DNA from 3 places in the Paenibacillus sp. E222 genome. Region 1 is predicted to be linked to each of the others. Evidence: riboswitches for the same ligand, from Rfam matches in the RefSeq annotation. Region 1 holds a riboswitch; each other region holds the start of a gene.
What was found. A riboswitch is a leader RNA that binds a small molecule or an ion and turns the genes downstream of it on or off. The one in region 1 is predicted to bind S-adenosylmethionine.

Region 1 (3,284 bases):
AGGGATTGGTCTTTGAACGATTTGAATCCTTGCTGCTGGTGATCTGGATTATGCAGATTTTCTCTACGTTTACCATTACCCATTATGCCGCTTCTCTCGGATGTTCGCAATTGTTTAAGAAAAAGCAGCTGTCTTGGATGATCATTTTGCTTCCCATCATTTACATCATTGCTATGTTACCGGATAATGCGAACGACACGTTCAAACTGGGAGATGCGGTCGGGAATGTGTCCATTTATCTGTTTGGTGTCGTACCGTTATTACTTTTACTGTTGAGCATGATCCGAAAAAAAGGAGGGAAACACAATTGAGCAGATTCAGAAGACAATTAACCATTGGGTTATCGGGGTTGCTGCTAATGTTTACCTCAGGATGTTGGAGCAGTAAAGAGATTGAAGATCTAAGCGTTTATGTGGGTGTGGGACTGGACGTGGCTGAGGAATCGAAATTTGAAAAGAGTATTAATGAACAAGGAGGCCATTATCCCAAAAACAACAATTTAACGGCTACCGTACAGATTGTTCCACGAATCGGCCCCAAACAGGATACTCAAAAAGGCACAGGTGCTTCCGAAGGGCAATCTTTTTTGAATGAAAGGTTGACTGGAGATTCCCTGTTTCAGATCTTTCGTCAGTTTGCTCTAAGAAGAGACCGTCCACTCATTGGTCATCATTTAAAGGTCATCGTTGTTTCTCATGAGTTGTCCAAGAAATATAGTTTGGAGCAGCTGCTTGACTTTATTTTGCGTGATAATGATATCCGCCCCAGTTGTCTGGTTTTAGTAAGCCATGGAACAGCTCACGAAGCTCTTAGTTCTATAGAGCCGGGAGAAGTTCCGGCCTTTTATTTAAAGGGAGTGGTAGGGAATTCGTACCGTTCCAACAAGATCCTTCCTCCTGTGTCTCTTGCGAAGCTTGACGGGAAAATGCAGTCCGGGTCAAGCTTTTTGTTGCAGAATGTCCTTACAGCCGAGGGTGAGCATAAATTCTCAGGGGCAGGGATCTACAAAGGAGAGACGAAAAAATGGATCGGCTCTATAAATCAGATTGAACTCGAAGGATTGTCATGGATCACAGGGAAGGCCCAGCAAGGAGCTGTTAAATCATACGCTCCACCCAATGGCCATACGGTAACCTATGAAATCAAGTCTACCAAGAGTAAAATCATACCACTGGTTCAAGGCAACAACATCTCTTTTCATGTAAAGATTGAATCAGAAGGCCAACTCATGGAAGATTGGAGTTCCCCGGAAATCCCTTCAACGGACAAGTATATTCGTAAATTGGAGATACAGTTTGCGGATACAATCAAAGAACAAATACAGCAGGTTATGAATAAAATGCAGCGTACCTATCGGGTGGACGTGGCCGGATTTGGTGAAGAGCTGAGGATCAAATATCCGAAGGTGTGGAAAAAAGTGAAAAAAGATTGGGATGAAACATTCAGTCACGTTCCCGTAACCTATGATGTGAAACTGAATATTAAAGATTCTGGATCATCGACGGATTAATCACAAGGAATAAGATTCTCTTTACTCTACAAAGTGGATGATGATATTTAATAGTTGACACAAACATGATAGATCGCTATATTTATAAAAAATCATTTTCTTATCCAGAGAGGTGGAGGGACTGGCCCTTAGAAACCTCAGCAACAGATCTGAAGGATACTGTGCTAATTCCAGCGGGTGAACAGCCTGATAGATAGGAGCGTTTGTTTTTATTTGTCAGTAACGGCGCACTCTTCAGGAAGAGTGTGTCTTTTTGTTTTGTTGTTTTCTGGATGAAGAAGTAGGGGAGCAGGCATGAATAACAACAAAGATACGGGGCATTTTCAGCGTAAAATGCAGGCACGGCATGTAGTTATGCTCTCACTCGGTGGAGTCATCGGTACAGGGTTATTTCTAAGTTCGGGCTATACCATCCAGCAGGCAGGACCGATCGGTACTATTCTGTCTTATCTGATCGGAGCGATTGTCGTCTATCTGGTCATGCTCTGTTTAGGTGAACTTTCTGTTCATATGCCAGAGACAGGGGCGTTTCATAGCTATGCGGCAAAATACATCGGACCAGCAACAGGATACACAGTAGCCTGGTTGTATTGGCTAACCTGGACGGTTGCCCTCGGTTCCGAATTTACAGCGGCCGGGCTGTTGATGCAGCGCTGGTTCCCTTCAGTGAATGTTTGGATCTGGAGCGCATTGTTTGCGCTTATGATCTTCCTGTTCAACGCGCTGACTGTCAAATTTTTTGCGGAATCGGAGTTCTGGTTTTCCGCAGTTAAAGTCCTTACAATTGTAGTCTTCATTATTCTTGGGGGCGCAGCCGTATTTGGTATTATTCCAATGGCAGATTCGGAACCTGCACCGTTTCTATCCAATATTACAGCATCGGGTTGGTTCCCCAATGGGGCTACTGCGATACTAATGACGATGCTTGCCGTAAACTTTGCGTTCTCGGGTACCGAATTGATTGGGATTGCTGCCGGGGAAACAGAGAATCCGGAGAAGACGATTCCAAAAGCGATCCATACCACACTGTGGCGTTTAATTATCTTTTTCATCGGAACAATTGTCATTCTCTCGGCACTGCTTCCGATGTCGGATGCGAGTGTGCTCGAAAGTCCGTTTGTGGCGGTCATGGAGCGGGTGGGAGTACCCTATGCAGCAGACATTATGAACTTTGTTATTTTGACGGCGATTCTGTCTGCGGCTAATTCGGGGTTGTATGCATCTTCACGGATGCTCTGGTCTCTGGCTGATAAAAAGACGATCTCCCCATGGTTTGCCACATTGACCAAACGTGGTGTGCCGCTGAATGCGCTCTTGATCAGTATGGTTGGGGGCGGTCTGGCTTTGCTGTCCAGTATCATTGCGCCAGGTACCGTATATATTACACTGGTTTCCATTTCAGGTCTGGCTGTTGTTGCGGTATGGATGAGCATCAGTGCTTCACAGTATATGTTCCGCAGACAGTATATCCGGGAAGGACATGCGGTCAAAGATCTGGTCTACCGCACACCACTGTACCCGGCGGTACCGATTATTTCATTTATATTGTGCCTGGCTTCATGTATAGGCATTGCTTTTGACCCGACACAGCGAATAGCGCTGTATTGCGGAGTTCCATTCATTGCAGTGTGTTACGCAGTTTATTATCTGACAGAACGTGTGAATAAGAAAAGAGGACAAGTACATGACGCAAGTACAACAGACTAATCCCATAGAACAGATTCTGCGTGAGTATCCGGTCATGATTCTGGATGGGGCGCTGGCAACCGAACTG
Region 2 (3,284 bases), 3.1 Mb from region 1:
CTCTTCCCCTTTGGTAATAATCAATCCGGCAAGTACATCATTATGACCACCCAGATACTTTGTGGCACTATGGATGATGATATCGGCACCGAGTTCAATTGGACGCTGGAAGAAAGGAGTCAGTAGTGTATTATCCACAATGGTCAGCAAGTTGTGGCTCTTGGCCCAGGAGCATACCGCTTCCACATCCGTAATCATCATTAATGGATTGGTTGGTGTCTCAATAAATACCGCTTTTGTATTCGGCTGACGAATACTTTCCAGAGCTGCCAGATCATTGGTATCGACGTAACTTGCCGTCACACCAAATCTAGATAGGATGCGCTCTAGCAAACGATACGTTCCGCCGTACAGATCCAGCGATACAATCAGATGATCCCCTTGTCCAAATAAGGCGAAAATCGTTTGCAAGGCAGCCATGCCGGAGCTACAGGCAAATCCGGCGTCACCGGATTCCAACGCTGCCGCTGCTTCTTCCAACACTTTACGGGTTGGATTGGTCGTACGAATATAATCAAATCCCGTGCTTTGTCCAAGCTTGGGGTGGCGAAACGCAGTGGATTGATAGATCGGAAAATTAATGGCGCCTGTTACCGGTTCATTGATAGACCCAATTTGGGCCAATCGGCTTTCGATTTTCAACTTGTTGTCTTCCATTGCAGCATCCTCCTGTAATGTCGATTAGATTTGCGGACCAATATCGTAAGGTGTCTCTTGATACACATAGTAATTGAGCCAATTAGAGAATAATAAGTTTGCATGTGCCCGCCAAGTAGCCGGGGGAACACGGGAAGGATCGTCATTCGGGAAATAATGTTTAGGCAGCGCAATGTTCATGCCTTTAGCTGCATCCCGGTCATATTCCCATTTCAATGAAAGCGGATCATACTCGGCATGTCCGGTTGCAAAAATCTGTTTGCCGTCTTTGGTAGCAACCAGGAAAATTCCTGCTTCCTCAGACTCAGCCAATATTTCAAGGTTATCATTTTTTTCAATATCTTCACGGCGCACTTCCGTATGGCGGGAATGCGGAACGTTGAATACTTCATCAAATCCGCGCAGCAGCTGCACATTGGATCTGTTGATCGTATGTGAGAATACACCGAAACATTTTTCATCCAGCGGAACTTTGGGAACTCCGAAATGATGGTATAAACCCGCTTGGGAAGCCCAACATATATGCATAGTCGAAGTCACATTGGTTTTGGTCCATTCGAAGATCTCCTGGATTTCTTTCCAGTAGTTCACGTCTTCAAAGTCCATTTGCTCTACAGGAGCGCCTGTAATGATCATGCCGTCAAAGCGGCGGTGTTCGATCTCATCAAAGGTTTTGTAGAACAAGTCCAAATATTCCTGCGATGTGTTTTTGGACGTATGAGACTTCGGATGAACCAGAACGATATCTACCTGAATGGGTGTGTTACCCACCAGACGAAGCAATTGTGTTTCTGTCGTTTCCTTTGTAGGCATCAGGTTTAATATAGCGATACGCAGCGGACGGATATCCTGCTTATAAGCGGATGTCTCGTCCATGACAAAGATGTTCTCTCCTGCAAGTACTTCCTTGGCAGGCAGTGTGTCTGGAATTTTGATTGGCATGGTGGTTCTAACTCCTCCTTGTGCATAAATAGATGCAGCCACTGCAGGTGCGATACGCTTCGCATCCGTACAGTTATAGGCTGCCATGAGCTTGCCTGCAGGCGCTGAATTGCAACCACATTGCTGTCGGCAGGCTCAAGTTCCTTAGCGAAAATCACTGCTGAGAAGTCGGTGCATATAACAAAGACCTTCCTCGGATTCCGAGAAAGGTCATATGTAAATAGATATGCGCCTCTCTCATCTCTCAGTTACAACAGTGTCACTCGGACACTTGGTCGCTGCAAGAATTAGCACCGTGCGGTATACCGCCGGTTGCCGGGTTTCATCGGGCCAGTCCCTCCACCTACTCTTGATAAGATTTCGCTTTATTCAATTGTAAAAACTAGTGTGGTTCACCCTTTACTTTAAGACATTAATCCCCTCACGTCAAGGTGTAGTTCTATGCATGTTCCTCAGGATCGGAACCGTTCATCATCCGTTGTCATACACTGCTCCAGGGCGCGAAATCGACACATTTTTGCGCTTGAAAGGACCCTGTACCAGCGGTATACTAGACAAGTGTTATAAACCCTTATGTGAGAGGTGACATATTCAATGGATGGCGACCCGAGGCCTGACTGGCAGCCGAATTCCGACAAACTGCATAGAGAATTGATATCAGCATGCCGGCAGCGGGACGTTACTTCCGTTTGATTATAGAGCGAACGCAGTCCTGACTTCCAGGCTCCGCTGCCGACCGGCTGATCTGTTCTTTTTGCGCCCATATTGATGAAATCCGCCCATTTGGCGGGTGCAGAAGGAGTAGATGAATAATGAAAATCCGGTTGGTAAACAACGGTGTATTTATTCCGGTGGACGACATTCAGCAGGCGCTGACTCCACCAGCGGAAGGATTTTACTGGATTGATGCGGACGTAGACGATTTGGCGGTACTTCAACCCCTTTTCATGATGCATGATCTGGCCGTGGAAGACTGTTTGAGTGACGAAGAACAACGTCCGAAGATTGAAATTTATGAGAGCCATTATTTTATTGTTATTAACAGCATTCGTTTCGATGATGAAGAGATTTTCTTACGTGCCGTCAACCTGTTCCTTGGCAGACACTTTATTATCAGTGTGACCAAACAGAAAGTCAGCGAATTGCGGACATTGAAACCAATCCTGTGGGAACAGGAAATCAGTACACCGGATAAGCTGCTCTATCTGCTGGTTGACTTGATTGTTGATAATTATTTTACCGTCGGTGACCGAATTGAAGCCCGCATCGAGAAGCTGGAAGAAGACATTCTGATGCATACCAAAAAGTCTCACCTGAATGAGATTATCGGGTTGCGCAGTGAGATTTTATGGCTGAAGAAAGTGCTGGGGCCTCAGAAAGAGGTCATTAACACACTCAATAAAAAAGATCTGCGTCTTATTGATGATCAACTGCAGAAGTATTTCAGTGACATTTATGAGAATGCTGTGAAAATATCTGAAACCTTTGAGACTTATCGCGACTTGATGGGGAACTTGCGAGAAGCTTACCAATCCAGTATCGCCAATAGGGCGAATGAGATCATGCGTGTGTTCACCGCCATTACCACGGTGTTCATGCCGCTGACCGTGATCACTGGTATCTATGGGATGAACTTCACGAACATGCCTGAGCTGAACTGGAAGTATGGTTATTTTGTGGTCATT
Region 3 (3,284 bases), 280 kb from region 1:
GCCAATGTTCCCAGACCTCCACCACCAACCATTCCCGCCATCGCCGTGTAGGAAACAAGGGTAACGATTGTAATGGTGATCCCGGCTAACAGACCCGGCAATGCCTCTGGCAGAAGTACGCGCCGTACAATCTGTCCGGTTGAAGCGCCCATCGCCTGTGCCGCTTCAATGACGCCACGATCCACTTCACGCAGTGTAGTTTCCACCAATCGGGCAAAGTATGGAGCTGCGGCAATGACGAGCGGTGGTATGACACCCAGCACTCCTGTAGCTGTGCCGACCAGTGAACGCGTAAACGGAATGAGTGCAACAATCAAAATGATAAATGGCACTGAGCGCAGAATGTTTACAATGAACGATAATATCGTGTACACCACTTGGGACTGGATCGAAGCCGACCTTGCCGTCATAAACAGCAATACGCCTAGCGGCAGACCAATGATGATCGTGAACAAGCCCGATGCTCCCAGGATTTGCAGTGTTTCAATCGAAGCCTTACCGATTTCTTCCCAACGTACCGTTGAAAAATCCATTTAACGAAGCACCTCCACATCAAGTCCCTGATCCACTAACTCTTTAATGGTGAGATTAATCTCATCTGACTGTCCCTCGAACCGAACGGTCAGCTGTCCATAGGGAACTTGTTTGATGGTTGAAATGGTGCCTTGCAAAATGGCGAAATCCACTCCTGTTTTACGAACCGTTCTGGACAAAATCGCCTCATAGGTTTTATTGCCCAGGAAGGATATTTTCACAAGCTTAGAAGCTCCGTCCGTCTGTAATGAGACATCTGCACTCGCCAGAGCGGTCTCTTCCAATGCAATTCCAACCTCATGGTCCCGCATTATAAAGTCACGCGTAATGGCATGCTGTGGCTTGAGGAATACTTCCGTCACCGGCCCTTGCTCCACGATGCCTCCCTGATGGATAACCGCCACCTGATCACAGATATTCTGGATCACGTGCATCTCATGGGTGATTAGCACAATCGTGAGGTTGTACTTTTCATTGATATCCAGCAATAACTTCAGAATCGAATCGGTTGTCTGGGGATCAAGTGCCGATGTGGCCTCATCACACAACAGCACGTTCGGATCACTCGCGAGTGCTCTCGCAATACCGACCCTTTGCTTCTGTCCGCCTGACAGCTGGGCCGGATATTTATTGCTGTGGTCCTCCAGCCCAACCAATGCGAGCATTTCCTTCACTTTCCGATCAATGGCAGCCTTGGGCGTATTAACGAGCTTCAAAGGAAAAGCCACATTATCATATACCGTAGCTGAGGATAACAGATTAAAGTGTTGAAAAATCATGCCGATCTTACGCCGTTGTTGTTGCAAATCGGACTTATTGAGATCGGTTAGGTTGATACCATCAACCCAAACCTCGCCTGCCGTGGGGCGTTCGAGCAAATTGATACAACGGATCAATGTACTCTTGCCTGCACCGGAATGACCGATAACTCCAAATATTTCACCCTTGCGGATATTCAAATTTAGTTCCGATAAGGCCGTCGTACTTTTTGAACCTTTACCGTACGTCTTGGTTAAACCTTTTAATTCAATCAAAATTACTGCTCCTTCCCACTGCCTACATGTATCTTTACCCGAATGAAAGGAAAACTCCCCTTCATCGTACAAAAAAAGAGCCCTTTTGCAGAAACAAAAAGGGCTCTTCACGTGAAAGATTATACCTTCTCATCTGCCAAAATCGTGCCCTGCACCATTTTGTAGGAATTAGCACCTAACATCTATAAAGTATGACACAGCTGTCATGCAGTTATAAATCGGTTGCCGGGCTTCATCGGGCCTGTCCCTCCGCCGCTCTCGATAAGAAATATTTAATTTATAAGTTCAGTAGTAGTTATAATGTTAATGTCATAAATGTTAATTCCATCTAACTGTCAATCAGGAACTCAGTATAATCCAAGTATTCCGATTTGTCAAAGGCAAATATTACAATTCAAATCACTTTGGCGGTTGAGCCACTCCCTGCTTATGCCACTTCTTGTTGATGTAGCCGTACGCTGCTTTTAACGTCTTACATACCATGTCTACGCCCTCGCGGAGTTCCAAAAGATGCTGATCCAGGTCCTCCAGCTTCACTTTCCCCTGCAAAGTTTGGTGTAGCTGCCACAGATCATCCTGCATTTCGGAATTCATGTAATGAATCTCCATGTTTCGTCGTTTACGTAATTTGCTCATTGGCTCACGGTAGGAATCTTTAATCTGGATGAGTTCGTTGGCAAGAACATAATGCTGCTTGTCATATCCGAACTGTCTTAATACGGTAAAGTAAGAATAATGTGTTTTAACATTGGTTGTGTTCAGCTCAAACATTTCATTCAACACTGTACCTAACTTATCCAGAATGGCAAAACATCGGATGAAGCCATCCTTATAGAAATAGACGTAACGGGCATACTCTGCTTTTTCTGGTAATGTCATATCATCCGTAGAGCCCGCTTTGACTTTCTGACGGAAATGGGAAGCTGCAAAACAGCTTTGCTCCAGTTCATCCAGCGAAGAGATCAGTCCCTGGGTCCATATATACAGTTTACGAAAATCATGGGTAGGATCATGGTCCACATGCATCTGTCGCTGAAATAGCTCAAGCGTATCCGCCATCGCCTCCATCGCGTCCTTAAGTATGCCTTCGTTCTTACGTGGCTTTTCACCCAGCAACGTTCGCAGCATATATAGCCTCCTCTTTCCACTCTGCAGATCATAAAATAATAATAATAATAATTCATCATATTAAACAAAATCGGAATCAGAGTAAACGTATGACCGCTGCTTACAATAGGGTGCCCTGACACGCCTGACATCAAACAAAGTTCACCTGTCCAATGATGTACATCATCGGATGGTGAACTTCACTGGATTCATCCCCTGAACTACAATAATTCGGATATAGATTAGAACCGGTTAACGGGCCGATGCAGCTTATACACCAGGAAACTCATATAAGTTAATACGCCGAACAAAATGGCAATATCCAGCATATGCGCCAGCGCCACGAACATATACACTTCCGGACGGTTCATCGTGAGCATCAGTCCAAAACCAATGACCACTTGCAATAAAACCAGTACAACAGAAATGACGCCGAGCGCTCTTAATTCCGTGTTATCCGGATGTTTGCGATACGCAAAATGGCCGAGAATTGCAATGACGATTACTAATGAAACAGCCGCCACCCGGTGAGCAAAAGCAACAGCTACGCCTCCCGAGAGCTCAGGAATAATCTGCCCGTTACAGAGCGGAAAGCCTGAACAGCCTCCA

Region 2: linked by a shared signal. The riboswitch ahead of metA (homoserine O-acetyltransferase MetA) and the one ahead of mmuP (S-methylmethionine permease) in region 1 are both predicted to bind S-adenosylmethionine.
Region 3: linked by a shared signal. The riboswitch ahead of HW560_RS11025 (methionine ABC transporter ATP-binding protein) and the one ahead of mmuP (S-methylmethionine permease) in region 1 are both predicted to bind S-adenosylmethionine.

What each region holds. Positions count from the first base shown of each region.
Region 1 covers NZ_CP058552.1:2,190,060-2,193,343, forward strand. The annotation lists gene HW560_RS09685 (spore germination protein) at 1-311, shown strand, start outside; gene HW560_RS09690 (Ger(x)C family spore germination protein) at 308-1,510, shown strand; SAM riboswitch class I at 1,608-1,710, shown strand; gene mmuP (S-methylmethionine permease) at 1,805-3,217, shown strand; gene mmuM (homocysteine S-methyltransferase) at 3,195-3,284, shown strand, end outside.
Region 2 covers NZ_CP058552.1:6,591,663-6,594,946, forward strand. The annotation lists gene HW560_RS29150 (aminotransferase class I/II-fold pyridoxal phosphate-dependent enzyme) at 1-657, opposite strand, end outside; gene metA (homoserine O-acetyltransferase MetA) at 682-1,599, opposite strand; SAM riboswitch class I at 1,834-1,958, opposite strand; gene corA (magnesium/cobalt transporter CorA) at 2,412-3,284, shown strand, end outside.
Region 3 covers NZ_CP058552.1:2,470,367-2,473,650, reverse strand. The annotation lists gene HW560_RS11030 (methionine ABC transporter permease) at 1-533, opposite strand, end outside; gene HW560_RS11025 (methionine ABC transporter ATP-binding protein) at 534-1,568, opposite strand; SAM riboswitch class I at 1,695-1,836, opposite strand; gene HW560_RS11020 (Cthe_2314 family HEPN domain-containing protein) at 1,968-2,696, opposite strand; gene HW560_RS11015 (COX15/CtaA family protein) at 2,918-3,284, opposite strand, start outside.